Regions from separate parts of the Psychrobacillus sp. NPDC096389 genome, predicted to be linked through region 3. Evidence: predicted binding sites of a transcription regulator. Region 3 holds the regulator's gene; each other region holds the start of a gene.
The links. Region 3 encodes LexA, which represses DNA repair genes until DNA is damaged. Its sites were predicted from a motif close to CGAACATATGTTCG; they were not measured.
Positions count from the first base shown of each region.

Region 1: a site for LexA is predicted at 7,504-7,517, ahead of ACIQ38_RS19415 (Y-family DNA polymerase). Genes of this name have one in related genera too.
Region 2: a site for LexA is predicted at 2,983-2,996, ahead of ACIQ38_RS10470 (YhjD family protein). Genes of this name have one in related genera too.

Region 1 is NZ_JBIWFB010000010.1:13,178-23,211, forward strand. It holds gene ACIQ38_RS19365 (aminoglycoside 6-adenylyltransferase) at 1-351, opposite strand, end outside; gene ACIQ38_RS19370 (hypothetical protein) at 372-1,109, opposite strand; gene ACIQ38_RS19375 (alpha/beta family hydrolase) at 1,138-1,809, opposite strand; gene ACIQ38_RS19380 (GNAT family N-acetyltransferase) at 1,838-2,353, opposite strand; gene ACIQ38_RS19385 (hypothetical protein) at 2,377-2,706, opposite strand; gene ACIQ38_RS19390 (class I SAM-dependent methyltransferase) at 2,743-3,174, opposite strand; gene ACIQ38_RS19395 (NUDIX hydrolase) at 3,259-3,741, opposite strand; gene ACIQ38_RS19400 (hypothetical protein) at 3,785-4,219, opposite strand; gene ACIQ38_RS19405 (DUF1835 domain-containing protein) at 4,216-5,226, opposite strand; gene ACIQ38_RS19410 (hypothetical protein) at 5,251-5,718, opposite strand; gene ACIQ38_RS19415 (Y-family DNA polymerase) at 6,205-7,458, opposite strand; gene ACIQ38_RS19420 (GNAT family N-acetyltransferase) at 7,755-8,186, opposite strand; gene ACIQ38_RS19425 (GNAT family N-acetyltransferase) at 8,186-8,758, opposite strand; gene ACIQ38_RS19430 (CD3324 family protein) at 8,950-9,225, opposite strand; gene ACIQ38_RS19435 (ArsR/SmtB family transcription factor) at 9,441-10,034, opposite strand, start outside.
Region 2 is NZ_JBIWFB010000003.1:233,231-243,264, forward strand. It holds gene uvrB (excinuclease ABC subunit UvrB) at 1-1,508, opposite strand, end outside; gene ACIQ38_RS10460 (IDEAL domain-containing protein) at 1,644-1,880, opposite strand; gene ACIQ38_RS10465 (competence protein ComK) at 2,059-2,598, shown strand; gene ACIQ38_RS10470 (YhjD family protein) at 2,599-2,964, opposite strand; gene ACIQ38_RS10475 (EAL and HDOD domain-containing protein) at 3,124-4,353, opposite strand; gene ACIQ38_RS10480 (enoyl-CoA hydratase-related protein) at 4,507-5,283, shown strand; gene ACIQ38_RS10485 (class I SAM-dependent methyltransferase) at 5,463-6,263, opposite strand; gene ACIQ38_RS10490 (GNAT family N-acetyltransferase) at 6,274-6,714, opposite strand; gene ACIQ38_RS10495 (aminoglycoside adenylyltransferase domain-containing protein) at 6,705-7,502, opposite strand; gene ACIQ38_RS10500 (DJ-1/PfpI family protein) at 7,518-8,081, opposite strand; gene ACIQ38_RS10505 (GNAT family N-acetyltransferase) at 8,138-8,575, opposite strand; gene ACIQ38_RS10510 (serine hydrolase domain-containing protein) at 8,611-9,627, opposite strand; gene ACIQ38_RS10515 (NUDIX domain-containing protein) at 9,655-10,034, opposite strand, start outside.
Region 3 is NZ_JBIWFB010000001.1:1,293,554-1,303,587, reverse strand. It holds gene tkt (transketolase) at 1-1,602, opposite strand, end outside; gene ACIQ38_RS06205 (DUF896 domain-containing protein) at 1,691-1,924, opposite strand; gene ACIQ38_RS06200 (YneB family resolvase-like protein) at 1,992-2,639, opposite strand; gene yneA (cell division suppressor protein YneA) at 2,636-2,953, opposite strand; gene lexA (transcriptional repressor LexA) at 3,129-3,740, shown strand; gene ACIQ38_RS06185 (OsmC family protein) at 3,955-4,386, opposite strand; gene ACIQ38_RS06180 (amino acid ABC transporter ATP-binding protein) at 4,407-5,153, opposite strand; gene ACIQ38_RS06175 (amino acid ABC transporter permease) at 5,167-5,808, opposite strand; gene ACIQ38_RS06170 (substrate-binding periplasmic protein) at 5,826-6,638, opposite strand; gene ACIQ38_RS06165 (peptidoglycan DD-metalloendopeptidase family protein) at 6,905-7,705, opposite strand; gene ACIQ38_RS06160 (hypothetical protein) at 7,790-7,954, opposite strand; gene ACIQ38_RS06155 (P-loop NTPase family protein) at 7,975-8,226, opposite strand; gene ACIQ38_RS06150 (hypothetical protein) at 8,271-8,624, opposite strand; gene ACIQ38_RS06145 (bile acid:sodium symporter family protein) at 8,737-9,735, opposite strand; gene ACIQ38_RS06140 (aldehyde dehydrogenase family protein) at 9,769-10,034, opposite strand, start outside.

The sequences.
Region 1 (10,034 bases), on a different contig from region 3:
ATCCTCTTTACAATATGTATCTTTTTCTTCTATTGGAATTAATGTTAAATCGATTCGATTTCCGTCTGCAAACAACATTAAATAAGGAAATCTTTCGCCTAGTTCAGAAGGAAACATAGTCGTATTTTCTGGTGTTTGCATAATAATACGCTCACCAAAAATATCTATCCAACTTGGATCTTTCATAAAAGAATCGATTTCTGTCACAAGATAAACGATATCAAAATCTCGAAAAATATCTTTCGGAGCATTCGGATTGGTTCTTGATCCATTCAATCCGACAGCGCGAATTCGTTTGTCTTGTGCTGCTACTTTTAATACTAAGTCCATGATTTGCTGCTCTGTTCGCATTTGCTCACCTCCTGCATTTATTAATTCAACCCAAAAAACTCAGTCAAAGGTACTTTTCGTCCTTCTTTATGCCATTTTTGGTATTCATGAAAAACCAGTTCAATATCATTATTGGCACGAACTTCTACTAAAAATTTCACTGCGAGATAACTACACCAATAATCATACATAATACTAGATAAGGTGCCTTCATAGGAACTGCTACCAAATTTGTCTAAAGAGCGTAAGCCATATTTTTCTTTAAAAACTTCCACTAGTTTAGTTTCTACATCTGTTATTTCTTCAAACTCTTCCTCCGTCAACAGGTGCTTTCTTGGCAGATACTGACACATTCCCTCCTCAAACCATATGCTGTCTCCACGATCATCTTCAAATTCGTCCATAAATAAATCCGAATGATGGGTTAATTCATGAGCCAATATGGTCAATAAATGATTTTCGGAATAGTTTTCATAAAACTTCTCAATATGTGGAAGAGATTTTCCGTCTAGTTGTTTTATGAAAAGCTGTCTCCAAGCTAGTAAATCTGGAGACATATAGATGATGTCTTTATTTGTATAGGCTGGTATTGGGATATTAGATAAAACGGTAGTAGCCAGCTCCTCGCTTGTCCACATAATTGCTTTTGGCATTTCAGACAATGCGTAATTTTTTTCTAATATATGTTGATACTCTTTTAATTTTTTGTTGAATCTTTCAATAATGCTTTGATATTTTGTATACTCTTCTATCTTTTCGAACGCATATATATGTTTCATATATAAAATTCCTTTCTTTATAATGTTGCTACTTCTTCATAATAGGGTCATTCACCTGTAACATTTCTTTCAAGTTTTCTATCACTTTCATTAAAGAGGAGATGGAAGTAAGTGTATCAACCTCTTCATCATCTAAAGAATGGTTTGCACCGTGGATTATCTCTATTTTAAAAGAGCTTTGCTTTTTTATCTGTTCTACTTGCTCTAAGTTGTAATGAGGATCTTTGTCACCGATAACTATAAGACCTTCGTGATTGCTTTTTAAAAGATCTTTGTATATTTCTTCAAGTTTCAGCAAAGGGGTAAGCAATATCATTTTTGATTTATTAAACACTTTTCTTTTCATAATATCGCCAATTACTGGAATTGTTCCTAGTGATTTTGCAAGAAAAATCGTTTCATTGTAGGAAGAACTAGCAAGCACATTATTTATAACAGCGTCTACATCGTTCATAACTTTTTCAATTAATTCTTCAAATGAATGTTCGAATAGTTCTTTTTCGTATGAATAGTGTATATGTACAACATCCATATTATTTTCTAGCATCGCCATAGTAGCATAATAAAATAGTGGTTTATCGTAGGAATATCCAGTACCTGACAACATAAAACAGATACTTGTAGAACCTGTTTGAATATGCGTATACTCTATTTCGTTTTGACTATCCTTACTCAGTATAGTAATTTTATTCCCTTTCATCTGTATTGCTCCTTTTGTTTTTTCCCCTTTATGAAGAAGTCGACCAAACAAAATACACAAACTTCAAATTTTCACCGTTCATTATAAATTCTTCATCACTAGTCGGAACTTGTTTAAAACCGTTTTTCTCTAATACTTTTTGTGATGCAATATTATTGCTTGTTGTTTTTGCATAAACTTCTTTAATATTTTCCTTTGAAACTTTCATTAATAGGAGTTTTAGAGCTTTATTTGCAATACCTTTTCCCGTATGAATTTCACCAACCCTGTAACCAATATGAGCTATATCCTTGTTTCTATCAATATCCACTAGATTCATTCTTCCTACAATTGAGTCGTTTTTATCTTTTATTAGATAAAAATAAGATATCCCCTTCTCTTGTTCTTCCAATAAGTCTTGATGCTTTTTTCGAAAAGTTTCAAAATCATAATACTCTTCCCCGCGGCTCGGTACACTTTTTTCAAAATAGGCTCTATTTTCAGTTTCAAAATTAAATAATTCTTCTGCATCCTGCTTATGTAACTTTTCGATTGAAATGTCTATCGTTAGACCACCATTCCGTTTTCTTATTTGCTTTTTACAGCGAGCTTGACGGATATATTAAGTTGTTCCTTGTAAATACCAGTATCATCAAGCGCTAATAATTCTTCTTTTAAGTGATTTTCAAATAACTGAACGTTTTCACCTAAAAATCGTTTAGTACCATAAGAAGTGGAATATATATTGCCGATTATAGAATCGACTGTCCATACATGTTCGTAAGTTGGCATCTCGTAGATTTCTAAGTTGAATTTGGAATTTGAAATAATATCTTGGTGGCTCACAGTTGGATGAGCATATGTTGTGTTGCCTGCTCTTCTTTCATTTCCATACCAACGTTTGACTACCTCGTCCACTTTCTTTTGCCATGGTAGCTGCTCCTTATTTGGGGCTTAATTATCAATAATCGCTACCCCACCGCCAGGGACAACCATTTCGTCTAAAGTTTCGACTACCTTTACTCTATCCATCCAATGAAAAGCCTTTGCAATTGTCACCAATCGAAAAGTTTCATCCGATTTCTCTTTATATGTATCGAGATCGCCGGTAAACCATTCCACATTTTCCGCCCTAACTTCTTTACTTAGGCGTATTGCTTCTTCAATCATTTCTGACTCCATATCAACTCCAACTATTCTTTCAAACCAATCAGAGAATCTGAATGCTAATTGCCCCGTTCCACATCCTAAATCGAGCATTCGGCCGCTGCCGTCTAAAGAAAACCTTTCAACTAAAAATCTAATTAACGCAGCTGGATACATTGGTCTATAACGTGAATAATAATGAGCTGCTCCTTTGAATAAATCTTCCCCATAAGCTGTCATCGTTAATGCTTCCTTTCTTACTTGTAATAGGCTTTTAACAGCCTATTACGCTACTTACAATTTGTTATCCTTCATAATCTACATTTAAACAGTTCTATTCAATTTTATTTCAAACGTAGGATGAGTGACATAATCCATATAATTTATTTCTCCATTAAACTCCAAATAGGCTTTATATCGAGTTCGAATAGCTGGAGCTGATACTAAATTAAGCACTTTCTCCTTCGCGACCCAACGGCTATCAGATGTTTCATCTGAAATAGCCAGTTCTCCACCTACAGGCTTACATATATAATCTAGCATTAACTTGGTAGGAACATTCGTTACCCCGTCATAAAATTTATGAATTCCTGTATTCGAATAAACACCAATTAGTTTAGATACAGCTACGTCTATTCCACTTTCCTCTTTTATTTCCCGGATTAAAGCATCCATTAGATTCTCTCCTACTTCTACTTGGCCTCCAGGAAATACCCACCCGCCATGATGCGTTTTCACTAAAAGAATATTTCCTTGTTCGTCCTCTACGATACCGCCTACCGCTACAATATGTGTTGGCATTGCCATTACTTTTCCCCCTAAGTAACATCAACTCATTTAGAGCAACTTTCTATTTATTATGGTTTTCCAGTAAAATAGTTTCTTCCGAGTCATCCCATTTTACAGTTACCTTGATCACTTCGTCTTCACTTACTTTTGCTGCTCCCTTAGAACTTCCACTATTAGTGAATACTTTTGTTGTCAAAGGTTCCGTAAACTCCTCGGTTCTTTTACTACTTCTACCGAATGCTTCATATGAATATTCAAGGTTTTGTAAGGAAGATAATTCTTCTACAGAACCTTTATATTCTAAGATAAATTCATCGGTGTCTTCGCTGGAATAAGTAATTACCCCATCTTTTTTACCCCATTTTTCTGTTCCCTTATAAGAATATACCGCTTCCCAATGGTCACTTTCTCCCATAAATTTATAATTGTTATGCGTCGTTTCTGAACAGCCTGTTAAAAATATGATGGTTAGGAATCCAATGATAAATTTTTTCAACCTAATTCTCCTCTCAATTTCACGCTGTAAAACCGCATTGCTTTTGGAACACCTTCTATTTCAAATACTCCTTGTAAAATTAGTTGGCGTACTCGATATTCGAAAAAGGCATCGCCAACGTGTTGATCCGAGTTTCCAAGTACTTCCCCAATTAGTCGAGCTGATTTCATAAAGTCAGGCTTCGTTTGTTCATTATGTAAATAACGAGCTCTTTCAATAATAAATGCATCGAAGTAACTTTCTGGTACACTTATAATTTGGTCGTCCTGCCAAATACGCAGTACTTCTGTTGTTTCTGCAAGCTTTTCCCATTCCTCTACAAGTTTGTTGCGAAGACAGTCTGTTAATGGCTGGTCAATTTTGTACGTTTTATAGATCGCTTTTAATTCATCTTTTCCCAATTCCCCCGTGTGAGTTGGAATGATGTTGGGCCATAAATCTTGAAATGCTGTGTTAATGTTAAGGAGGTGAATATCATTTTTCTTTTCTTGCAGGATTTGTAAGACAAGCCGTGCACCGGTTTGTTCATGCGCATTATTTGCAGTCCATATGTAAATTGGTATATGTTCTGGTATGTTACTTATTTCTGTTAATGTTCGTTGAAAATCTTCTATATAGGTATGTGTGCGCAGTTCATCCATATTTATATGTAATAACAGCCATTTTTTTCGTTGTTTGATTCCCACTTCAGTGTGCAGCCGGTTGACAGGGCCTCTAGAAAACAGGTCCGAAAATTGAATCACTTTTTCATCATTTGGAAGGGCCATCTTTAGGCTTCCTGCTGCAGAATCACTAAAAACAATATGTATTGTATGATAAGGCTGTTGTTTTTGTTTGGAGGAATACTGTAATAATTCCTGATACTCTTTTTTCACTTTTTCAATAAATTCTCTTTCTGAATAGCTCGTTTCCTCTAGTAGTTGAATTCGATATAAATTTAACAATAACAATGATTTTGCTTCCTGCTCCGATAATTGCTCTACGATTTTTTTTAATTCCTGTATCATTTATTTATCACTCCTTTTGTTTGATTAAGAAATGTAACTTTGAATTGCATCCCACACGAAGATCAGTGAAGTGAGAGGAAGCAATATACAAAAGATAAGATTACTTCGAAATATCGCCTTCCACATGGCCGTTCCATTTCGTATATACATAACGAATAAAGTCGTTGATATACTTACCATTGAAAAAAGCAAACATAGGAAATCTTTTTGTCTGTCAATCTGATGTTCAATCGCTTCCACTTTCCATTCATATTCACTCGAAAATGATATGGTTTGAATACTTTTTTCTACCCCAATTAAATTAAATGATTTAATCGTTATTTCATTGTTTGATGCTGAAACGATTTCATACCCATTTGGCGAATAAGAAGTGTTGTAGACGAGAAGATATGATAAACAGACCAAAGTGAGCATAACAAAAAAATATGGTACAAATGATTTTATTTTTTGAGTGAAAGTTTTCTTCACATGAACAACTCTAGATTCTTCCATTTGAAAATTTATTCCTCCCTTTTCCAAAACTCCCCACTTTTCGTATTAAATAAATAGCTTCCTTCTTTTGTGTAAATAATATAATGTCCGATGGATTTTATTATTTCGGTTGTTGGTATCACTTTTTCTCCCGTTGTACTTTCAACTTTAATTACTGCTTCTTTCTATGTATGAGTTGGTAAAGACCAAAAAAAGAGACAATTAGTAGGATTATTCTAATTATGTAAGCAATGATTACTCGTGTCCATTTTATATTTTCAACTGAAAAATAAGTAAAAATAACTCCACTTATCACCAATAAAGACATATTTACTTGCAATGAAAAGCATCCATATAGACAGTAATATGCACACTCCACTTATACTGTACATATATTTCTTTTCCATAGATTCCCTCCTTTTATAATTGTTCTACTTCAAGACTCGAAAGTCCTTCTAATTTTAGGAAATAAAAAAGACCAAACGCATGCAATCGTTCAGCCTTCCATTATTTTTTATGCCCACCAAGCAACCCTGCACGTTTTCTCGCCGTACCTGCTTCCGTATAAGAAACAGCGCGCAATATTGCATTGGACCCGTATTTACTTCGAAGGTAATCCATTGTTTTTCCCAGTTCTCGAACTTTCCAGTTATCTTCTTCAAAGAGGCTTAGTTGCATAGAATACTCGGGTTCTAAATTAGTAATAGAAATCGCAAGCTTGCGAATGGGTCGGTGATCGTAAAAATCATCAAAGATTTGTTCGCATACTTTGTAAATGGTCATCGTGGCATTTGTCGGCTCATCAATCGAACGGGAGCGATTAAAGCCGCCACCAAAAGCATCTTTACTGTAACTCATGGAGAGATGGACCGTTCTTCCGACCATTTCGGCTTCGCGAGCACGTCTCGCCACGTCTTCACACATTTCTAATACGACCGTCATGATTTCTGCTTTAGATCGGTAATCACGAAACAACACTTGCCCTTTGCCATAACTAATTTGCCCTTCTGCTAAAGGAGCACCAAGTTCTGACAAATCGAGACCCCATGCATGATGATATAACTGATTTCCCATAATGCCAAACTTAGCTTCTAGTGTCGCAAGCGGTGTCTTTGCTAATTGCCCCACATTAATAATTCCCATATTATTTAATGTTTTTTCTAAACGAGAACCAATTCCCCACATTTTGGAGAGAGGTGCAATAGGCCACAGTTTTTGTTGCACATCCTCATATGTCCATTTCGCAAAGCCTGTTTTTTTCGCTTCCAAGTCGAGTGCAAGCTTGGCCATTAGCATATTTGGCCCCATTCCAACTGCACATGGTAATTGAAATTGATTATATAGCCCATCTTGTATGTGCTTAATCGTCCCCTCTACTGGTCCCCATAATTTTTCGGTTCCTCCCAAATCAGCGAAGCATTCGTCGACGCTATACACATGAATCGCTTCACTTGGGACAAACTGATTTAAGTAACGTGTGATTTCCATGGAAACACGAACGAAAAACTCCATCTTCGGTTCGATTAAATGAATAGAAGGATGATCAGGAATTTCAAATAGCCGCGTTCCTGTCTTCACTCCAAATTCCTTTTTCATCATAGGAGATGCCGCAAGCACAATACTTCCTTTTTGTTCTAAATTCCCAATTACCGCAATGGGTGTGCTTAGAATATCGAGTCCTGCATCCGCTGCCGCACAGCTGGCAAAAAAACTCCGTATATCAATACATATAATTTGGCGATTCTTTAACCCTTCATACATTTTTCTCTTCTCCTTCTCAAAGGAACGTTTGTTCTAATTATATGCCGAACATTCGTTTTTATTCAAGAAGGTTTTATTGGTAATAAACCGAAATAACTGGAAAAACTGTAAAAGAAGATGGATGCAAATGATTGTTTTCATTAATTTATCCCGCATTAACGGGCAGTAAGACTCCCACTTCAAGATTTAAGAAAAGCAAAAAGATAAGTGGGAGATCAACTGCCCGTAAAAGCCCGATTGGTTCAACTAACAATCAGTGGGGGATGAAGAAAACCCTCACTGATTGAAGTTTCACTTTATAAAGGCTTTAAATCTTTTTTTAGATAGTAATGCTTGTATTCCTTGCCTACATTATCTATACTTCCAAACACTTGATAACCATTCTTTTCGTAAAAACTCAATGCTTGAAAACTTAAAGTATCCACCTTTATGAAATCACATTCTTTTTCTAATGCTAATCTCTCAATTTCTAATAATAGAGTAGTTCCGTACCCGGATTTTCTTATATCTTCATCAATCATTAAAGTATGGATTTCTAACCAATTCCAACATACTTCAGCAAGTATTCCGCCGCGGACCATACCATTTTCGTCTTTAAGGAATAAATTGATTTCTTCGTATTTCCCTCTTAACTCTACCGGAAAATGCTTTAAATTAAATCTATAAAGTTCATCATTAATGTATTGTTTGTCCTTTTCATTTAATTCGTGCGTTATATGAAAGCCCATTATTCATTTCTCCTCATAAATTCTGTATGCAACAATCCATAACACAACATATCTTTGCATTCTCCTGTAACACTATGACATTCAAACTGTCTTAAACAGCCTTCTTCACTGAAATCGAATTTCGTTAACAATTTCCTTGAAGCGATATTTTCTTCGCTTACAAAAGCTTGAAGTCTTACTAAACCTAACTCATTAAATCCTAATGATAATACTTCTTGTATGGCTTCCGACATAATACCGCGGCCCCAGTATTGTTCGGATAATTCATAACCAATTTCAGCTCGTTTACCTACAAATTCACTTAAGAAAATCGTCCCAATTATTTCATCTGTTGCTTTGTCAGCAATAGCAAAACGAATAATCCAACCATCTTCATATCCTTTGTTCCAAATATTGATAACTTCATAACTTCTTTCTAAAGTTTCAGGTCCGTACCAATCGAGATGACGATGTACATTTTCATTTGAATAATAGTTAAATAGCGTAGGAGCATCTTCCAAATTCAATTTTCTTAATGTAATACTTTTAGTTTGTTTGGTCGGAAACGTACCCAATAATTTTGAAATGTTCATTTTTTCTCCTTTATCCCTTATATCGTTTTGATTATCTGTGAGGCTGTTTTTATGTCAGGCATAGCTATTTCTCCAATCGTAAGAGTTGACTAGATTATATATGACTTACATAACTAAAAGAACCTCATACTCATTTCATAAAAGAGAATAAGCCAATGAGGTATAAAACCCCACTGGCTTATGTTAAAAGTTTATTTTTTTCTTTTCTCTTTTAGTATGATTCTTTGAATACTTTTGGATGACAAATAATATTTTTCTCCCAAAGCAGCCACATTTATTCCAGATAAGTAATCCTTATAAATAGCAGAATTTCTAAAATCCAATTCTCTTCTTGTAGCAGTAGCCGATCCCCAACTCTTTTTATTATCTTCTCTGCGCGGGATATAAATATATTCACCATCAACATATTGTTGTATCAGCTCTACCAACTCCGCTGGCAGCAGATTCTTTGCTTTTCTATAGCTCATTTTTGCACTCCTAAATATAGTTATTTATTTTAGGAAGAGCAAAGGCTATTTTTTCTTAATTTCGTTATGCAATAGCCTTTGCTATGCAAAAATAGTATTCTTTCTCATACAATCAAACCTCCTTGTATTTAACTTATTTGTTATAGAACTAATTTAATAGAGTTATTTAACAAAAGATTATTTTTAAATAAGAACAGCTAGCGGTTTACACTACTTTACAGATGGTCGGCAGTAATACCTAAAGTTTTGTATAATCCCTCTTTGCCTCTGTCTGTAATTTTTACTGCTCGGTCAGGAAGCTTTTCGATCCAGCCTAGATCAAAGAAACGTACCATAACGGCTTTTCCTAACGAACCAGCCAGATGGTAGCGTCTTTCGCTCCAATCTAGACATTTTCGAGCAAAATGTCTTCTATTCTTTTGTAAAACATCCGTATCGATTTCAAGATGATTAAAGAATTCTTTCCCCTTATCCGTTACAAGAAAATCATCTTGATCTTCCATTAAATATTCTTTTTCTAAAAAGGCTTCTGTTATAGATACTCCAAGTTTCCCAGCCAGATGGTCATAACAAGTGCGAGCGATTTTAATTTTCTCTGCACGCGAAGAACTCTTTAATGAATGGATGCGTGCAGGAGGGGCAAGAACAGTTAATGTTTCTATCGCTTTGGCAACTTCAGTACTTGCCAGGCGAAAGTAACGATGTCGACCATGTTTTTCTACACGAACAAGATTTCCTTCTACCAGTTTTGTCAGATGACTGCTTGCAGTTTGCAGTGTGATGTTAGCTGTCCTTGCTAACTCAGTAGC
Region 2 (10,034 bases), on a different contig from region 3:
TTGATCCCAATAAGGACATCATATGTTCCTAAACGAAGGTCTCTTATAATTTCAATTCGCTCCAATGTTTTAACTTCCGAATGTAAATACTGTACTTTAATGCCGATCTCTTTTAAATAATCCGTTAGATCTTCGGACATTTTCTTCGTTAATGTCGTTATAAGTACCCGTTCATTTTTCGCTGTGCGCTCATGTATTTCATTGATCAGATCATCAATTTGCCCTTCAATCGGTTTCAATGTAATAATTGGATCCAATAACCCTGTCGGACGGATGATTTGTTCAACCATTTCAGGTGTATGCTCCAGCTCATAAGGACCAGGTGTTGCTGATACATACACTGCTTGATGGACATGGTCTTCAAACTCGCTAAATGTAAGCGGTCTATTATCAAGTGCAGACGGCAACCGGAAACCATGGTTTACTAATACTGATTTCCTTGCTTGGTCTCCATTAAACATTCCTCTAACTTGAGGTAATGAAACATGGCTTTCGTCTACTACTAATAAAAAATCTTTTGGAAAATAGTCTAATAATGTATATGGGGTTGCTCCTGCTTCACGTAAAGTGAGATGTCGAGAATAGTTTTCAATACCTGAACAAAAGCCCATTTCGCGCATCATTTCTAAATCATAGTTTGTACGCTGCTCCAGTCGTTGTGCTTCTAGTAATTTATCCTCAGCACGCAGTATTTTTAATTGTTCTTCTAATTCTTTTTCGATGTTTTCTATTGCTAAATTCATTTTTTCTTCGCGTGTAACGAAGTGAGATGCTGGGAAGATCGCTACGTGTTCACGTTCTGCTAAAATTTCTCCAGTTAGAGCGTCCACTTCTCGAATTCTGTCGATTTCATCGCCAAAAAACTCTACACGGAGACATCTTTCATCTCTTGAGGCGGGGAAAATTTCGACAACATCCCCACGAACTCGGAAAGTTCCTCGTGTAAAATTCATATCGTTTCGTTCGTATTGAATATCAACCAATTTTCTCAGCAATTGATTGCGCTCAATTTCCATTCCTGTTCGAAGAGAAACGACCATTTCCCTATATTCTTCTGGATTCCCGAGCCCGTATATACAAGAAACGGATGCGATAATGATCACATCTTTTCTCTCGAATAACGATGATGTAGCGGAGTGTCGCAGTTTATCAATTTCTTCGTTAATGCTTGAATCTTTTTCAATATACGTATCTGTTTGAGGTACGTACGCTTCCGGCTGGAAGTAGTCGTAATAACTAACAAAGTATTCGACCGCATTGTTCGGAAAGAACTCTTTAAACTCGCTATATAGCTGTCCCGCAAGTGTTTTGTTATGTGCCATTATAAGGGTCGGTTTATTCGTTTGTTGGATAACATTTGAAATCGTAAATGTTTTCCCAGTGCCTGTTGCACCAAGCAATGTTTGATGTTTCTTGCCGTTATTTACACCTTCTACTAATTCTTTTATTGCTTCTATTTGATCTCCTGCCGGCTCATACGGAGCTTGCAAATCGAAAATTTGTTCCATACATAAGCCTCCCACTAATTGAATAATTTCAGTTTAACATACTCTTTTTTTTTTCACTAATAAAACGAACGTATGTTTTTCATTATTTTTTATCCATAAGAAAAGCCGCTTGAGCATAAGCGGCTTTTCTATCCATTACTTCGAGTTATTTAATTGTTGTAGCGCATTTGTGTATTGTGTAAATGCTTTTTCGTCTTTTTGATCCAGTGCCTCATCTATTAATTCTATTAACCGTTTACTACTTTGTTCCCGGTGGATAATGTTCAAAAACATATCAAGATAAATCTCGTTCAACAATTTTTCTGCAGAACTTTCTTTTCCTGGCTGACCCATTGCTCTTAAAAAATCTGCATATGAATATTGTTTGTCCATTTCCATCACCCCGATGCCTTTTTTTCATTATATAAAAGCTTGGCGTCAGTTGCAATCATTTTCGGAAAATTGCGATTTCCCTGTTAAAAATTAATATTTTAAAAATTCGTCATATTTACTTGATTTATTTCCATATTTAACTATAATCGAGTTATAACTTACTAAGGAGTGAATGTATATGTTCAATAATAAAGAAGAAAAATCTTTCCTTGTTTCCTTTGACACCGCTGTACTTCAACCAATTGTAATTAATAATAAAGTTTTTACGAAAGCAATCAGTTATTCTGGAGAAAGTAAAATCATAGGCAAAAAGCCTTACGATATTGTCCGACATTCTTGTTCCTATTACGGCTCTACTTTTCAAGAATCGACTAAATTATCCAAACAAGCAATCGGAAATTATTTAAAGCTACCTATTCTTATTGCACACGACTTTGGAAGTCCTTGTATTTTAATTCCTATCCTTTCCCCGAAATCTGACCTAAACACATGGTTTTCTCTTGGAGCCATCGAATCATTTTATCCCTCTGATGGAGGCTGTATGATCGTTTTAGCAAATGGACAAATGATCCAAGTACCTTCTTCTCCAAGTACGATTAGCCGGCAAGTTGGGTTTGCTAATATCCTAAATATGCATTTCCTAAAAAGAATGAGTCATCTAGTAAATAATAGTTTTATCACTTCTCGCAAACCACTGTTTCAAAAGGATTTGTTTTAGTTAACGTGTATTTTCTATAATCGCCAAATATATGGTGAGTAGTTCTTCCACTCGATTGCGGAGTCGGACATTTAAATAACGACGATGTTCTTCATATCCTCCATGAAAAAATACATATTCCGTGAACATATCATCTCCCTCTCCGCGAAGAACTTTCATACTATGTCTCTTCATATAAATATGGGTTTGTTTTAATTCGATTTGAACTTGTTTTACCGCTCCTTCTACCATAGCTACATACGGACGCTTCAACTTAAAGGGACCTTGTTCGAAAATTATACGATCCTTCTCTAGAATAGTTAATACCATGGGTAGATAGATCATGTTTTCTAAATAAGGGATGGCCTCTTCCGGTATTAATGGCATATAGCACCCTCCTTCTACAGAACGTTTGTTCTCATTTAATTGTACTACTTTTAGAAAGAAATGCAACTATTAAGAAGTGGTACTTTTTAGCAATAATGCGGATTAGCTTAAAACTTTATAGGTACAACAAAAAAACTACCATTCGAAAAGACATGGCAGTTAATTTATTATTTCAGTTGCAAAACGTCGAGCTTCTAGATAGAGCGTGTTTAATGTGGAATGGTCAATACCAAGTGTCTCTGCTCCAACGATCATATCATCCCAACGGACCTCATCACATGCAATGGCAAGCTCTAAAAAAGGAGACATCTCCGTTTTATTGCCAGAAAGTGTTTCTGCAACTTCATCCGAAAGAGGTAAATCTTGCAGTAATTGAATCATCGGTCGATGAAGTAATGTGTCAATTAGAGAAAACATACCTACAAGGAAAATTTCAGATGCATTTTGTAAAAACTTACGCCTTGCTAGTAACTCACAAAGTTTTGCTCGAAATAGCGATGCTTCGATAAGAGCCATTCCATCACCCGAGTGATTCTTTTTAGATTCTCGAAGTAATAAAACATGCAGCCAATGACTCAATTCTTCTAACCCAAGCATGAGCACTCCTTGCTTAATCGAGCGAACTTTGGATTTGGTCCGAACTGCTGGAGAGTTGATCATCTTAAGTACTTTAAAAGAAAGCGAAACATCTCGCTCAATTTCATCCGAAATTTTTTCTACGGAAACAGAATTAGTTCGCAGCAAGTTGATAATCCGAAAATATTGCGCTAAATTTGTTGGTATTTCTGATCCTTTTATAACTTCCGGCTTTGCGAAGAAATAACCTTGAAAGAGTTCATAACCAGCTACTTTTGCTTCCAAAAATTGTTCTCTCGTCTCCACTTTTTCTGCCAACAGCACGATATTGGGATAATTGGTTTTAACGATTCTTTCTATTGCTTGTCGCTCTGATAATGTGCTCAATAGAAAATCGACTTTAATAAAATCGACAAGCGAAAATAATTCACCATATAAAGCGACATTTTCTTGCAGAACAAAATCATCTAAAGCAATTAAAAAACCAAGAGACTTAATCTCTCGCAGTTTTTGGAGTAAAGCCTTCGTAATCGGAATATCCTCTAAAATTTCAACGACAATTCGATCCGCAGGAAACTTAGAAAATACCTCTTTTACTAGCAGATTTTCCGTAAAATTAATAAAACATAGCTTGTCCCCAGCTAGTTCATTAATACCTATTGTTAAAAACGAATGAGCTATTACGTCTAATGTAGCCTCATCCCCTTCTATAGTTGGGAAAGAATTGTCTTGTCCGTTTCTATATAATAATTCATAGGCAAATATATGTTCATCCTTAGCAAAAATCGGCTGTCTCGCAACAAATATGTCCAAGTGAATACCTCTAATCCTTAATATTTCAATAATCCAATTGTATCAAATCAGAAAATGAAAATCGATCTAATTTAATCCTTACGAGGAAAGATGACAGACTATTATTAAAATGATATGTTTTGTATGGGAACTAAATATGAAGGGGAGAAAAAAATGGACTCAATTCGTTATGAACAACATGGCAATATAGCATACGTAACATTAAACAGACCGGATGCGCTTAATGCATTTAACTATGATATGTTGCGGGAACTTGGAGATATCGCAGAATCCATCCGTATCAATCCAGATATCCGTGTAGTCATTTTCACAGGAGCTGGTGAAAAATCATTTAGTGTTGGAGCAGATTTAAAAGAACGGAAAACATTGACCGAACAACGAGTGAAACGAAACATCTATAAAATTGGAGAAGTATTTTCAACTATTGAAAACTTACCACAGCCAACCATTGCTATGCTAAACGGCTACGCATTTGGAGGTGGAACAGAACTTGCGCTTGCATGCGATTTTCGAATTGCAGCGGATGACATTCAGCTAGGATTAACCGAAACAAGTTTGGCAATTATCCCAGGAGCTGGCGGTACGCAGCGACTACCACGACTAATTGGAGAAGCAAAAGCAATGGAGTTAATCTTGACCGCCAGAAGACTAAAAGCAGATGAAGCACTGACATATGGCTTAGTGACTAAAGTTACTTCACGTGAAACATTGATATCAGAAACAGAGAACTTCGCTGCACTTCTACTTGCGAATGGACCGATTGCCTTACAACAAGCTAAGTTTGCGATTAAACATGGGATGAATACCGATTTGCAAACTGGATTACATATCGAACGTAAAGCATATGAAATCACCATTCCAACAGAGGATCGAGTGGAAGCTTTAAATGCGTTTAGCGAAAAAAGAAAACCTGTGTTTAAAGGGAAATAAAATAGTGAAGGAGCTACCGATTAGTTAATTGGTAGCTTTTTTGTGTTGGCAAGAAAGAGGGATAAACTGATGATTTCATCCCTCTTTCCTGTTAGAACTATGAAGTTATGCGGTGGTCAAATATAGTTATGTGGTACTCAAATAGGTTTATGTGGCATTCAGGTACAGTTATGTGGTAATCAGACCTTTTTAGCAATTAACGTATATAACCCTGGCATCTTGTTCTCAATTCCTTCAGCTGAATCAGCTGGAAATGCCCACCTCACCCCTGCTTCTTCCTCCAGATAATTAATACGGAATCCAGTATTTGAAATGGCCGTAACAATTTCACCTAAAGTCCATCTTCGAATAGTCACTTTCTTCAAATTAGCGCGCTCTTCCTCTGACAGGAGAAAGCTATAAGCAACATCTTCTTCTATAATTTCTTCACTAAAATAATCGCCGTTCGCAATCATCTTACCTTCTTCAATGTTCACCAACTTCGAAACAAAAGGATGATAATCTCTTAAGATGAATTGTCCACCAGGTTTTAGTGAATCATAAACTACTTTAAATAATGGACGTAAATCCACAAAATAATGTAGTACTCCTAATTCTAAAAGAACGACATCCAAATCGATTAGCGCTTCATCGTCAGGAACTTCTAATATATCCGAAACTATGTACTTTATATTCACTTTTGCTTCATTCGCCAATTCCATCGCATATTTCTTATTCTCTTGCGAAATATCTACGACCGTAACCTCTGCTCCTAATAAAGCAAAAGATACAGCTTTATTTCCTTTTGACCCTAAAAGATTAGCAATTTTTTTACCTTTTACCTCACCTATGAACTTTAAATAGTGTGCTACTGCATTCGTAGGGTTTGCTATTAACTTTTTAGCATATTCTTTTGGGGTGCCATGGCGGTTTGTCCAAGCTTGATAGGCAGATTGGTTCCATCCTATTTGGTTCACATGACTAATTGTTTTTTGTTCCATTTTACACCTCCTATAAATATAAATAATGAGTAGATTTTTTATATTTTCCTTCTTTGCTAAATCCCAATGAAGTATAAAACCTATCTGCTCTTTCCGTATCTGTATGCAACACCAATACATCAAAATAGCGCCTTGCATTGGAAATAATCTCGTTTAATAAAAGCGCTCCTAATCCCTTCCGCCGATAATCGGTCGCAACATAAAACCTTCTCAGCCTACCATTTTTTTGATCTACCGTATATGGATCTATCGTAAGCCCTCCGATAGCTACAAGAATTTTATCTCGGTTATAAACTCCGTATAAACATTCCCCTGGCTTCTCAAAAGTATTTGTACCCTCCTTATACTCATTGGTAAGCCTTTCTAGAAATCGAAAACCTTCTTCCTTACTCTCTTTTACTAAAGGGATTAGATCAACAGCTAACAAGTTCTCTATTTGTTTTACTTCCAATTCGTTCCCCCCAACAGCTCTTCCACTTCTCTTTTCAAATAATCTCTTATAAGTAATAAATGTGTTGATTGAATAAGGGGATTTTGTTCCGTACTAGCATACGCTGCGATAACTTGTTGAATTGTCCAGTTAAACTCTTGCGGAAGATGACGAAGACCCCATTTTCCGGCTTCTTCTTTAGAGGAAATTTTATCTTCTTTTAAATACCAATAGACTCTTATCAGGTTTAGCGTACAGTAAACAGGATTTATTTCTATATCTTTTAGACAATCTTTATAGTCAGTGAGAATGGATGAAATATAATCGGCTTTTGGAACGGTGGGAAATACTTTGTTAATCGGCTTTCCCCATATACATATTCCACAATAATTCGTAATCATAATATGGGCAGCTAAATCAGCATCATTCTTTGGCATCTCGTTCAATAAAACCGTTTCTTCTTCATAACTACTTCTCCAATATTCACTAAAATGAAAATCAAATGGAGTAGGATATTCCCAATCTTTCAGTTGTGCTTCGTTTAAAAAGCTGACTTCCACAGGAAATGGATGATTGGAGCATTTTAGAAACATCTTTGCTAGCAGTTTTTTTCTTTCTATGGAGAGGGGCGTTGTAGTCACAACTAATATATCTATATCACTACTTTTAGGATTAAATCCTCCTAGCGCTAGTGAACCGTGGATATAGAAGCCTACTAAATTCTCTGCAACAATTTCCTCTGTTCTCTTAAGTAAATGATAAACAAACTCTCTCGTTTCCTTTGTACAAGTTTCCCAATTATAGCCCATGTATAATTCCCCTTCTTACATACCTTTGCAAAACTTCAAAAGCGAATCATATTGCTTTTCATCCTGGAATAGGTCAAGCATTTGTCCTACCGAAACTGCAAACTCAGCAAATGCTGTACCTTTAGCTGTAATAATCTGATCACTAACTTCTATATCTTTTCCAGTATAAAGGGAGCGTGAAAAAATGTTTTCATTGTAATCAAAGGTACTCTGGTTACATGTGAATTCTCGTCCTTCCAAAATACCTGCTTTACCTAGCAATACTGCAGAACCACATATGGAAGCGATAGGAATAGATAAATTAAATGCTTCTACTAATTTAGCAGTAATACTCTCTTCATTTATAATATCGGGGACGCCATCTCCCCCTGGAATAAGAATTAATGAAAAATCAGATACATTGATATCCGACAAAGCTCCCTCTGCTTTTGTCCATAGTCCACCAACACTTTCTACATCTTCTCCATCAACGGATACTGTAGTAACCGTATATTTACCGATCTTCCTTAGTAAAAATAGAGCATGTGCAATTTCAAAATCTGCATATTGAGGATAGGCAAAGAATAATATCTTTTTCATTTATAAAACTCCTCCTATAATAATATTTCTAGCTTTGAAATATTGACTTACACTCATCAAATCGAAAAATAATAAAAGTAAGTGGACTCTTTTATAAATCCGATTTTCTCATATAGCTTTTGCGCATTCACATTATCTGCAGCCGTCTCCAGTAAAATACCTTTTGAACCGGTTTCTTCAGCGAATGCAATTGCCTTTCTTATTAACTTTTCAGCTACTCCTTTTCTTCGTGCCGTTTCTTTCACATATAAATCATTTAGCACCCAAGACTTTTGCATGCTCACTGATGAAAAAGATGGAAATAATTGTGTAAAGCCAACAGCTTTTCCGTCATCAAAAGCTATGAAAATAATGGATTCGTTTTTTACAAATCTATCTTCTAAAAACTCTCTTGCTCCTTTAAGATCCGAGGCTTGTTTATAAAACTGTCTGTATAAGTCGAAAAGTTCCACTAGGGAATCTAGATCATTAATCGTTGCTTGATGAATATTCATGTATGATAAACTCCTTATTTCTTTTATATTTTGTCCTATGGCAAGCACTCCATAACTGTATCTCCAAATGCTCTTATATCCGACAAATAGTCGAACCCATCTGGGGAACCAAAACTATTAAACATTCTAACTGCCACAACATCATGCTTAGGTATGACTAAGACTGCGACACCTGTATACCCCAAAATTTGATAGGAGCCTTTCGGAACCTGTTCTCCAATCTCTGTTTTTTGTGCGGGCAAATCTTTTACAAACCATAAAAAACCGTTTTGTGGAAGGTCTACATCTATCGTTTGAGGACTTTGAAGAGATGTTGCGAACCTTACTATTTCACTATTTACAACTTGTTCTCCATTTATAAAGCCTTGCTTAAGATGAAGATAACCCCATTTCGCTAATTCTCTTGCCGATACATACATATTCATTTCATCCCCAGCTGTACTTGCATGAGTTTTCCAAATAGGATTATCCGTATCTCTTATTACTTCTGCTAGCTTGTCATTTTGTTGTGCATACCAACCTGTTTCTGTGAACCCGAGAGGCTCAAATACATATTCAGTTAAAATTTCGCTTACTGTTTTACCAGTTGTTTCTTTAACAATTCGGGTAAGCAATGAAATATTGATTCCGCGATAGGCCCAGCTCTGACCAGCAGCAAATTCCCGACAAATCTCTCCATCCGCTTCTCTTAAACCATGAGTATGTGTGAGCAAATGTCTAATAGTCGTTCCATTTAAAAGAGCAGAGTCAAGTGTTGGTAAATATGTAGTCACCTCATCATCAATCGAAGTTATGTATCCGTTATGCATAGCAAAAGCAACGGCAAACCCGATATAGCTTTTTCGCACAGAAGCCACATGGAATTGGGTATCTTCCCGAACTGGTCTAGCATCTTTTTCCTTCGAATGGTTTCCCCAATAATTTTCTGCAACTACCTCATTGTTATGTATAATAACAATTGCTGCACCGGAAGCATCTACTGAGTTGTACGTATTATTTACATGTGACACAGCAGGATTGAACTTATCGCTTAAATTCTTACGAATGAACACTATATAACCTCATTTCTGACAATTCATTTAGTTGATATCCCCTACATAAGTTGGAGCTTTCCCACTATTAAAATAAGAAATTAGCTGTGGTCTTAATGCTTGTGGAAATAATTTGTATTCTAGCAATCTGTTAATTGGTAACCATTCTATTCCTATTTGCCCCTTGTCAGGACTTATTCCACTATTGAATGTCTCTTGAGTCACTTTACATAAAAACATAAATTCCGTTTGATGGGCATGCGAGTGGTAAGCAGCTAGTTCATGATTTTTCCCAATGTATTCACGCACAAATAATAATTCTCCAATTTCTATTTTCGCACCTAGCTCTTCTCTACACTCTCTTTCTAATGCTTGATGAAGATTTTCGCCATGTCGTTGACCACCACCAGGTAGAATATAATACGTTC
Region 3 (10,034 bases):
CGCTTGTTCTACAGAACCTTTAAGAGTTGGTAAGTTCTGACGTGATAACACAAGTACTGTTGGATGATCTTTTGCAGATACCGCAAGTTTCCATGCTTCCGCAGTTTCGTTTGCATCTGCAGGACGTACAACTGATAGACCTGGCATAGCACGTAAGGAAGCTAAATGCTCAATAGGTTCATGTGTTGGACCATCTTCTCCTACAGCAATACTATCATGTGTAAATACATATGTTACAGGTAAGCCCATAAGAGCAGATAAACGAATAGCTGGTCTTACATAATCACTAAATACAAAGAAAGTACCACCGAAAACGTTCAATCCACCATGAAGAGCCATTCCGTTTAATGCAGCACCCATAGCAAATTCACGCACGCCAAACCAAATATTTTTACCAGCATAATTTTCAGCAGCAAAATCTCCTGCGTTTTTCATCGTCGTTTTGTTAGAACCTGCTAAATCTGCGCTTCCTCCAAAGAATGAAGGTAGATTTTGTGCGATTGCATTAATGGCATCGCCTGAAGCAGAACGAGTCGCATGGGACGTTCCTTCTTCATACGTTTTCAAAGCATCCGCAAAATTCGCTGGCATTTCTCCACTAATCGCTTGTTTAAAAGTAGCAGCAAGTTCTGGGTATGCAGCTTCATATGCGTTATATACTTCATTCCAAGCAGTTTCTTCAGTTACACCTTGGCGTTCGGAAGCTTCTTTGAAAGTTTCATACACTTCTTCGGGCACGTGGAAGTCACCTTCGAAAGCCCATTCGTATGCAGCTTTTGCTAAAGCTGTTTCATCTTTACCTAGTGGCATACCATGCGCATCCGATTTACCTGCTCTGTTTGGAGAACCAAATCCGATAACCGTTTTTACTTCAATCAGTGTCGGTTTGTCATTTTGACCTTTTGCTTTGTCAATTGCAGCAGAAATTTCAGCGATATCATTACCGTCTTTTACTAAAATATAATTCCATCCATAAGATTCAAAGCGTTTTTCAATTTTCTCAGAGAAAGATTTTTGTAAATCTCCATCTAGGGAGATGTCATTACTATCATATAAAACGATCAGCTTATCTAATTGTAAATGTCCCGCAAGCGAGATTGCCTCAGCTGCAACACCTTCCATTAAATCGCCGTCTCCACAAAGAGCATATGTGTAATGATCTACAATAGCATGATTTTCTTTATTGTAAGTGGCAGCTAAATGAGCTTCCGCCATTGCCATCCCTACTGCCATACCAATACCTTGTCCAAGAGGACCTGTTGTTGCTTCAACACCTACAGTATGTCCAAACTCTGGATGTCCTGGAGTTTTAGAGCCCCACTGTCTAAAGTTTTTAATCTCTTCCATTGGTAAGTCATATCCACCAAGGTGAAGAAGACTATAAAGAAGCATAGAACCATGGCCCGCAGATAACACAAAACGGTCACGATTAAACCAGTTTGGATTATTTGGGTTGTGACGTAAATGCTTTGTCCATAAAGTATAAGCCATTGGTGCTGCTCCCATAGGAAGACCTGGATGACCTGAATTCGCTTTATCAATCGCATCAATGGATAATGTACGAATTGTATTAATTGCAAGTAAATCTGACTGTAATGACATAAATGACATCCTCTCGAACAAAATTTTTAACTATAGTACTAGTTTAGACAACAATGCACGTATTATCAATGGTTTCTGAAATGATTAATTAATTCAGAAACTTACCTTTCTTCGCTTGTTGTACTTTTGCAGGAGTAACATCATTTCCAGCAGGGTCAATAACTTTAACACTCTCAATTGTATCTCTCATCGTAGAACGAAACGTTTCTAGGTATTCTTTTCTTAGAGCACTTTGTTCTTTTGCTTCTTCTATTGATAATCCTGTTGTTTTAGATTTTTTGGACAGTTCGCTAATTCTTGCTAGCTTTTGTTTACTTAACATATTTAATTCATCCTTTCCTTTTGTACCTCTTATAAAGGTAAGGAAAAAAGCGCCAGAGTGCAAGTCTTTACACTTCCTGAGACTCCACAAATTCAATATATCTACGATGAATAGTTGCTTTACTGATTTCAAAACCTAATCCTTTTAAAGTAGAAGCGATTTCGTCGTAAGTTAAGCCAGCTTTTCTAAGCCTTACAATTTCTTCTACAGGAGCATCTATACGTTCTCTTCCTTCTGGATTTCCTTTTGATTTTAAGTTTTTCTCTGGTCGAAATCCTTGTGAGACAGCACGCTTCATGCCTCGCTTTATCTTTGCATTATGAAGCTTTCGTTGATACTCCTCCACAAGAGCCAATATTTCTAACAGCATGGAATCCATTTCATTTAAATTTAATATTCCTTTATCTTGTAAAGTGAAGACAGAAGTATTTGTTTTTTGAAGTAAATGGAGTACAGCCATTCGACCATTTCCCCGTCCAATCCGGGTCTCATCTTGGACAAAAATTGCTTTAATATCGAATTCTTTTACATATGTAAGTAGGTCAAGCAATCCATCGCGTTCAATATCATATCCACTATGTTGGTCCGTAAAAACTTCGCTTACTTCATAACCTTTCGTTTGTGCAAATTCTAACAGTTCTTCTTGTTGTCTAGTTAAAGAAGATTCTTGTGTTTCTTTTTCAGTGCTTACACGACAATATATTACTGCTTTCAATTGCTATCACTCGCTATCTCTGTACCGTGATCAAAATGAAAATTATCTCTTATCTCTGGAATAATAAGCGTCTCCCCTGCTCTAATATGAGCGGTTTGTAAATTATTCATGACCATCACGTTTTTTATCCAAACTTCTTTTGGTTCATCTACTGCAAACTTATTTGCAAGTTCCCATAAAGAGTCACCATGTTCTATTTTAATTTGATGTTGTTGTTCTGTCGATATTGTATTAGAGATGACAAATGTCGTCAAAAAAACGACACTTAATCCTAAAAATAATGTAATAAAATAGTTTTCTTTTATCCAATTCATCATAAATCCCCCTAATAAGAATGTTTGTTCGGAATGTATGTTCTAATAATAAAACGAACGTTTGTTTTTGTCAACACTTATTAGAACCTATGTTTGCATAAAGTTTGAGAGACTGTTATACTATTAGTAAGAAAGAAATTAGTAGAAAAATGAACATAAAAAAGAGGTGAACTCAATGAAAAAAGCGTCGAAAAGACAAGAAGATATTTTAGCTTTTATTAAGGAAGAAGTTCGTACGAAAGGATATCCGCCTTCTGTACGAGAAATTGGGGAAGCAGTTGGACTAGCATCGAGTTCTACTGTGCATGGGCATCTTGCTCGCCTGGAAAGCAAAGGTCTTATTAGAAGAGATCCAACGAAACCACGCGCAATAGAAATCCTTGATGGCACTGCAGAAAAACAAGGTGTCGTGCATGTGCCGCTAGTAGGTAAAGTAACCGCAGGCCTTCCAATTACTGCAATTGAAAATATCGAAGAGTTTTTCCCACTGCCTGAAACATTCGGTACAGCCGATGATCACTTGTTTATGTTAGAGATTATGGGAGATAGTATGATTGAGGCAGGAATTTTAAATGGGGATTATGTAGTCGTAAAACAACAGCAATCTGCAAATAATGGGGATATAGTTGTCGCTATGACAGAAGAAGACGAAGCGACAGTTAAACGCTTTTTCAAAGAGAAATCATTCTTCCGTCTGCAACCAGAAAACTCATCGATGGATCCAATTATCGTGAACCAAGTATCGATTCTTGGAAAAGTAGTCGGCGTATACCGTCATATACAATAAGATGAAATTCAATCAGTGAGGGGACCTTCCCAACTGATTAAAGTGGGAGTCTTGACTTATCGTTGATGCGTAATAAAATTCTTGTAAACTTGACAAATAAAACGAATGTCCGTATGATGACAAAGAGCCGATATCATATTTAAACGAAAAGTGGACATTTTCGTTTAAATCATCGAAAAACCCTCCCATCTGTAGAAGATGGGAGGGTTTTGTTTTATGCTTCTGTTTGCATTTCTACTTCTTCCCCGTTTAAGATTAAACGATAGGAAATGTCTGCTTTCAACGAAGCAGAAACTGCACAATATTTTTCTTCTCCAAGTTTTATAGCGCGAATGACTTTTTTCGCATCAATATCTCCTTTTACGTCGAATAATAATGCCGCTGCAGTAAAAGCTGTTGGTAATTCTTCTCGACGTGCCCCATCCACTGTAATTTCAATCGATTCAATTTTTTCTAAATGGGGTTTTAAAATCATTGTGACGTCAATTCCAATACAACCAGCTAACGAGCTTAATAACATTTCGGTTGGCGTCGGTGCTTGTCCTAGTCCTCCATAATTTGCCGTTGCATCCATTACCATCGGATAACCAGAAGGTCCTTTTGCTTCAAATGCTCGTCCGCCTTGCCATATTGCTTTTACTTCCATGATTGATCATACTCCTTTAGTTAAAATTCATTTACTTTTGCTAAAAACTTTTGGGCACGTTCTGTAAATGGATGCAAGAAAAACTTCTTCGGTTCTGCATCTTCTACCATTTGACCGTCCGCCATAAATAAAATTCGATCCGCGACATCTTGAGCAAACTTCATCTCATGTGTGACGATAACCATTGTCATTCCTTCATCTGCTAGTTCTTTCATCACTTTTAGTACTTCTCCGACTAGTTCTGGATCTAATGCGGAAGTTGGTTCATCGAACAACATTATTTTCGGTTCCATTGCAAGTGCTCGCGCAATCGCTACACGTTGTTGCTGTCCTCCTGATAGTTTCGAAGGATAGACATTTTCTTTTTCTTGCAAGCCTACCCTTTTCAACAATTGGGAAGCGATCTTTTTCGCTTGTTCTTTTGATTGTTTCTTCACGACGATAATAGCTTCCATTACATTTTCAATCACCGTTTTATGTGGATATAAGTTAAATTGTTGGAAAACCATGCCGGTATCTTGACGGATTGCGTGGATCTTTTTCTGTTGCATTTTTTTCGTGTCTGTCGCATTGATTAGATGATTATTAACTGAAATTGAGCCTCTCGTAATCGTCTCTAATCCATTTAAACAACGTAAAAACGTACTTTTTCCGGAACCACTTGGTCCAATGACAGCAACTACTTGATGAGCGGGAATCGTCAATGAAATATTTTTTAATACTTCATTTTGACCAAAGCTTTTCGATAAATCATTTACTTGTATCAAGACTTTTCCCCCTTTAATAAACGGATAATCGTTTCTCTAATTTATTCAAAATAAATGTAAATACAGTACTCATAATCCAATACATTAACGCAATCGTTAAATAAAACGGCATATAGACATAATATTGCGCAATCAATAACTGTGCTGAGCGCATTAGTTCTGTAACTGCAATAACAGAAACTAAGGAAGTCTCTTTCAACATCCCGACAAATGTATTTCCTAATGGAGGAATGGCGATGCGTATCGCTTGCGGGATGACAATACGTCGAATAGCTTGTCCTTCTGTCATCCCCGTAGCAAGCGCAGCTTCTGTTTGACCTGCCGGGACCGCTTGAATTGCACCACGGAACGCTTCTGATACATAGGCTCCGATATTAATACTTAAGGCAATATAAGCAGCTGTCAATGAACCTAACTCAATGCCAAAATCTACTAGTCCAAAATACACAATAAAAATTTGGACTAGTGGTGGAGTTCCCCGAATAATCGATACGTACACTCTCGCTACATTACGAAAGAAGCGATTGCCCTTTAATCGTGCAATCGCTGTTATCAAACCGATGATCAAACCGAAAAACATAGATACCACCGTTATTAATAACGTATAATAAGCTCCTTTTAATAAAAAAGGTATATTATCTATTATTAAATCCATGTACACTACCTCTTTCTTTACTCGGCCTTAGGTTCTTCTTCAAACCATTTAACGAAAATTTCTTTATACGTACCATCTTGTTTCATTTCTTCGAGCGCCTTATTAAGGGCATCAACTAATTCCGTGTTGCCTTTTTTAACTGCTACCGCCGCTTGGTCTGCTTTGATTGGTGCTCCTACTGCCTTTATTTTAAATCCATTTTCTTCAACGATCGGTTTTAAAGCGTATGCATTATTAATCGTCGCATCCACACGTCCAGCCTCTAGGTCTTTTAGTGTTGTGATGACATCGTCGTACGTGTTGATCTGGAAGTCGCCAACCTGAGGCATTAAATCATTGCGTAGAAAAGATTCATCGTTCGTCCCTAAGCCTACTGCAATTTTCTTACCTTTGAAATCCTCTACTGATTGGATAGTTGTATTATCTTCTTTGACAATTACTTTTACTTCATTCGTTATATAAGGTTCTGTGAAATCTAATTGTTTTTGTCGATCTTCCGTAATCGTTACTTGACTAACCAAAATATCGAATTTCCCTTTTTGCAAACCAGGGATCAAACCTGAAAATTCCTGTGCGACAAAGTTAGCTTCCACATCTAAACGTTTTGCTAATTCTTTTGCAATGTCTACGTCAAATCCATCGTATGCTTGCTCTTTGTTCATGAAATTATAAGGAGCATATGTACCCATGATTCCAACAGTTATTTCACCTTTATCTTGTATAGCAGACAATGTGTTCTTATCATTTTCTTTCGTTGTATTAGTTCCACATGCTGCTAAAAGCAAAACAGTTGCAGCTACTATCATTAATAGTAAGTTACCTTTTTTCATCTTTGTTTCCTCCTTTAAATCACTACTGTGCTCTTACCAATAAAATCCTATTAGAATACTAGCCATTAGTCAACTACTCTGTATTATCCAGACTCTTTCCTCAATTCAGCATTCTCATCACTAGTACCACAATTTGAACAAAACGAAACTTCTACCTATGTTTCCCCAAACGTTAATGTAATATGACGAAAATTAGCATGCTTTTCTTAAAATAAAAAAGATTGTTGAATAAGTCACCACATAGACTTTTTCAACAACCTCTTTTATTACACAATTTTTTTCTCTAATTCTAAGATCCGCTTTTCTAGCTCTTCGACTTTTTGTGCTATAGGTACTGCAACCGCCCAAGCATAGTACTGGTTGACGCTTTTAAATGGATCATTGCCATCCGTAATTTTCAATCTCATTGCTTCTTGACGAATCGCTTCTTGTCCAGCTGTTAGTCTTGGTTCTGCCATACTTAACTCCTCCTTTTTCGCTGCAACTGCATCATTTAATGCAGCCAATGTGTTGGCTCCTACAATTCCGTCTGCTGCTAGATTTTTCGATTGTTGGAAGCTTTTAATTGCCGCTTCTGTAATTGGTCCTTCAATCCCATCCACATTAAGCTCGTAGCCAATAAAGACTAACATTTTCTGCACTTCTTCCACTGCTGGGTCAACGATATAATGTAATGGATTTACAGCATTTGGTTGACCAGGTGCATATGCAGGAATATGCATTTCAAAATGTAAATGTACACCTGTACTATTGCCTGTAGTTCCTTTTATCCCGATTTGTTGTCCTTGTTTGACTGTCTGTCCTGCTCTTACAGACATGGATTTCAAATGTGCGTACAATGTTTCGTATTTTTTTCCGTTTACTATATGTGTTAGAATAACCGCATTTCCGTACCCATCAATGACTTCCGCTCGATTCACTTTCCCTTTTTCGGAAGCTATTATTATTGGGCTTCCATCACTTCCAAAGTCTACTCCTTTGTGCGCCTTCCATTCTCCTGTGACCGGATTTTTTCGAAGGGGACTAAACCTCGAAGTGATTCTTCCTTCACATGGTCTAATAAACATGCTATTTTTCCTTTCTCTACTATTTGTAGTTTTTTAGTCTCTTTATTATTAAATGCAGAAGAAATATTATTTCATAGTTTCTTATCATGCGTTTACATAATTTATTTCAAAAATCTCCGCGGCAAACCTTCTTTCTGCTTCTTCTACTTTTCGTTTTACCTCTTCTAGCCGCTTTGTATATCCTTTTTCATCAATAGGTCCAGAAGGTTGCACAATGTAAAATCCTGGTCCCGGTGTCCAATTTGTCATGACATGTCACCTCCACCCATCTAAAATGGAACATTTCCAATTCGGTAGTCTTTCGTTTCTTTAAACACTATAAACTTTGGTTTTTTAAAACAACGCGATAGAAATTTTTCATCGTATAATTTGGTCAATGTAGTACTTGATAAATTAGTTTTGTAAATGGTCACTTTATGTTGTCTGCTAGATGATAAAGCGTATAAAAACTTATGGACAAAGTCTGTAGCCGCCTTTTCTATATCGATTGCTCCTGACTCTGCACCAAGATCATCCAACACTAGGAAATCTACCTCTTCTATCAATTTTAAGAAATAGAATTCATCTAATAGGCACTGCTATTTCTTATAAGATTGTCAAAACGAATTTTATAGTGGACAGTCGGGGCTCCATTTGCTCTAAAAAGTTTAGTTTCGATCAATTCTTTTTCTGCCAATATAGTCGTTGCATAACGAACTTGCCTTTGGGTTAAACATACTTCTTCGTACCACTCTTTGTTCGATTTATAGAAAAATCCATCCGTCCTTTTGGACTTATCCGAATAAAAAACAATTTGATTTAACAAGATAGATTCCGCCAGGTCACCTGTCATTTCAATAAATAATTTAAGAATTGTAACGATGCGATCTTGTCCACTTAATTGCGTTATCATGCTCCGAATTTCAGTGTATTTATTCATCATCAAATTCTCCCTTCATCTTATATATAGGGTGATTTAGTACAATCGAATACACTAAAAATAAATAAAAAAAAAGCGTTGAGGCTAGTTATGGCCAAAACGCTTTTTTATATTATTTGACTTCTTCTATTTTAGCTAAAGTCTTGGGATGTGATTTTTTTTCTAATTTAGAGTTAGTATCATTTGTTACTTCATGTTTGGCCCAGTAAGAGGCAAGAAATGTTCCGGTAATTACTTGCCAAGCAGATGCAAATGCACTTGGTAATGCAGCTAGTGGCGTGAAATAAGATGCAGCTAAAGCTACACCGAGCCCAGAGTTTTGCATTCCTACCTCAATCGATATGGCACGCTGGTCTTGACGCGAAAGTCTTAAAGCCTTCGCCGCAAAGTATCCTAATAGAAGACCAAATCCATTGTGCATTAATACCGCTACGAATACTAGTGCTCCGGCAGTCGCAATATTTTCTTTATTGTTTGCAACAATAGCAGAAACTATAATTGTAATCGCCACAATGGAGATTAACGGTAAAATAGATTCGCTTTTTTGGGTAACAGTAGGTAAATATTTACTAACTAATAAACCTAAAATGATCGGAATAATAATCACTTGTATAATGGACATAAACATAGACATTGGATCAATTGGCAACCATTGCCCTGCAAAAATCAACAAGAGCAGTGGCGTCATGATAGGCGCAAGTAAGGTAGAAACACTCGTCATCGTAATCGAAAGAGGTACGTTTCCTTTTGCCAAATAGACCATTACATTGGAAGAAGTCCCTCCAGGAACACTACCTAATAAAACTAAGCCTGCTGCAAGTTCTGCGGGTAATTTTAATAAGTAAGCAATAATAAAAGCGATCGTTGGCATAATCGAAAACTGCGCAACTATTCCTATTAAAACAGGGATTGGGTTTGTAAAAACTAGTTTAAAGTCAGAAGCTTTAAGCGTTAAACCCATACCGAACATGACGACTCCAAGTAAGATCGTTATATACGCACCAAATGAAGAAAATAAATTAGGAACCATAAAAGCCAAGATGGAAAATACGATTACTATAAAAGCAAAGTATTTACCTGCAAAACTACTTATTGTGCTTAGTGCTTTCATTTTTTGTCTCCTTACTCAGCTTGCTTGAGTACATTACAGCTGAACTTGAATAGCAATATTTTTTATTTGGATATAGTTTTGAACGGCTAAATGACTTTTTTCTCGTCCAATGCCGCTTTTTTTGTATCCACCAAACGGCATCTGAACGCCGCCTGCAGCTCCGTAACTATTAACGAAAACTTGACCACTGTCAATACGCGAAGCGACATAATGTGCAACATCAATATCTTTAGACCAAACGCCAGCAACTAGTCCATACTCTGTGGCATTTGCTAGTTCAATTGCTTCCTCCACATCAC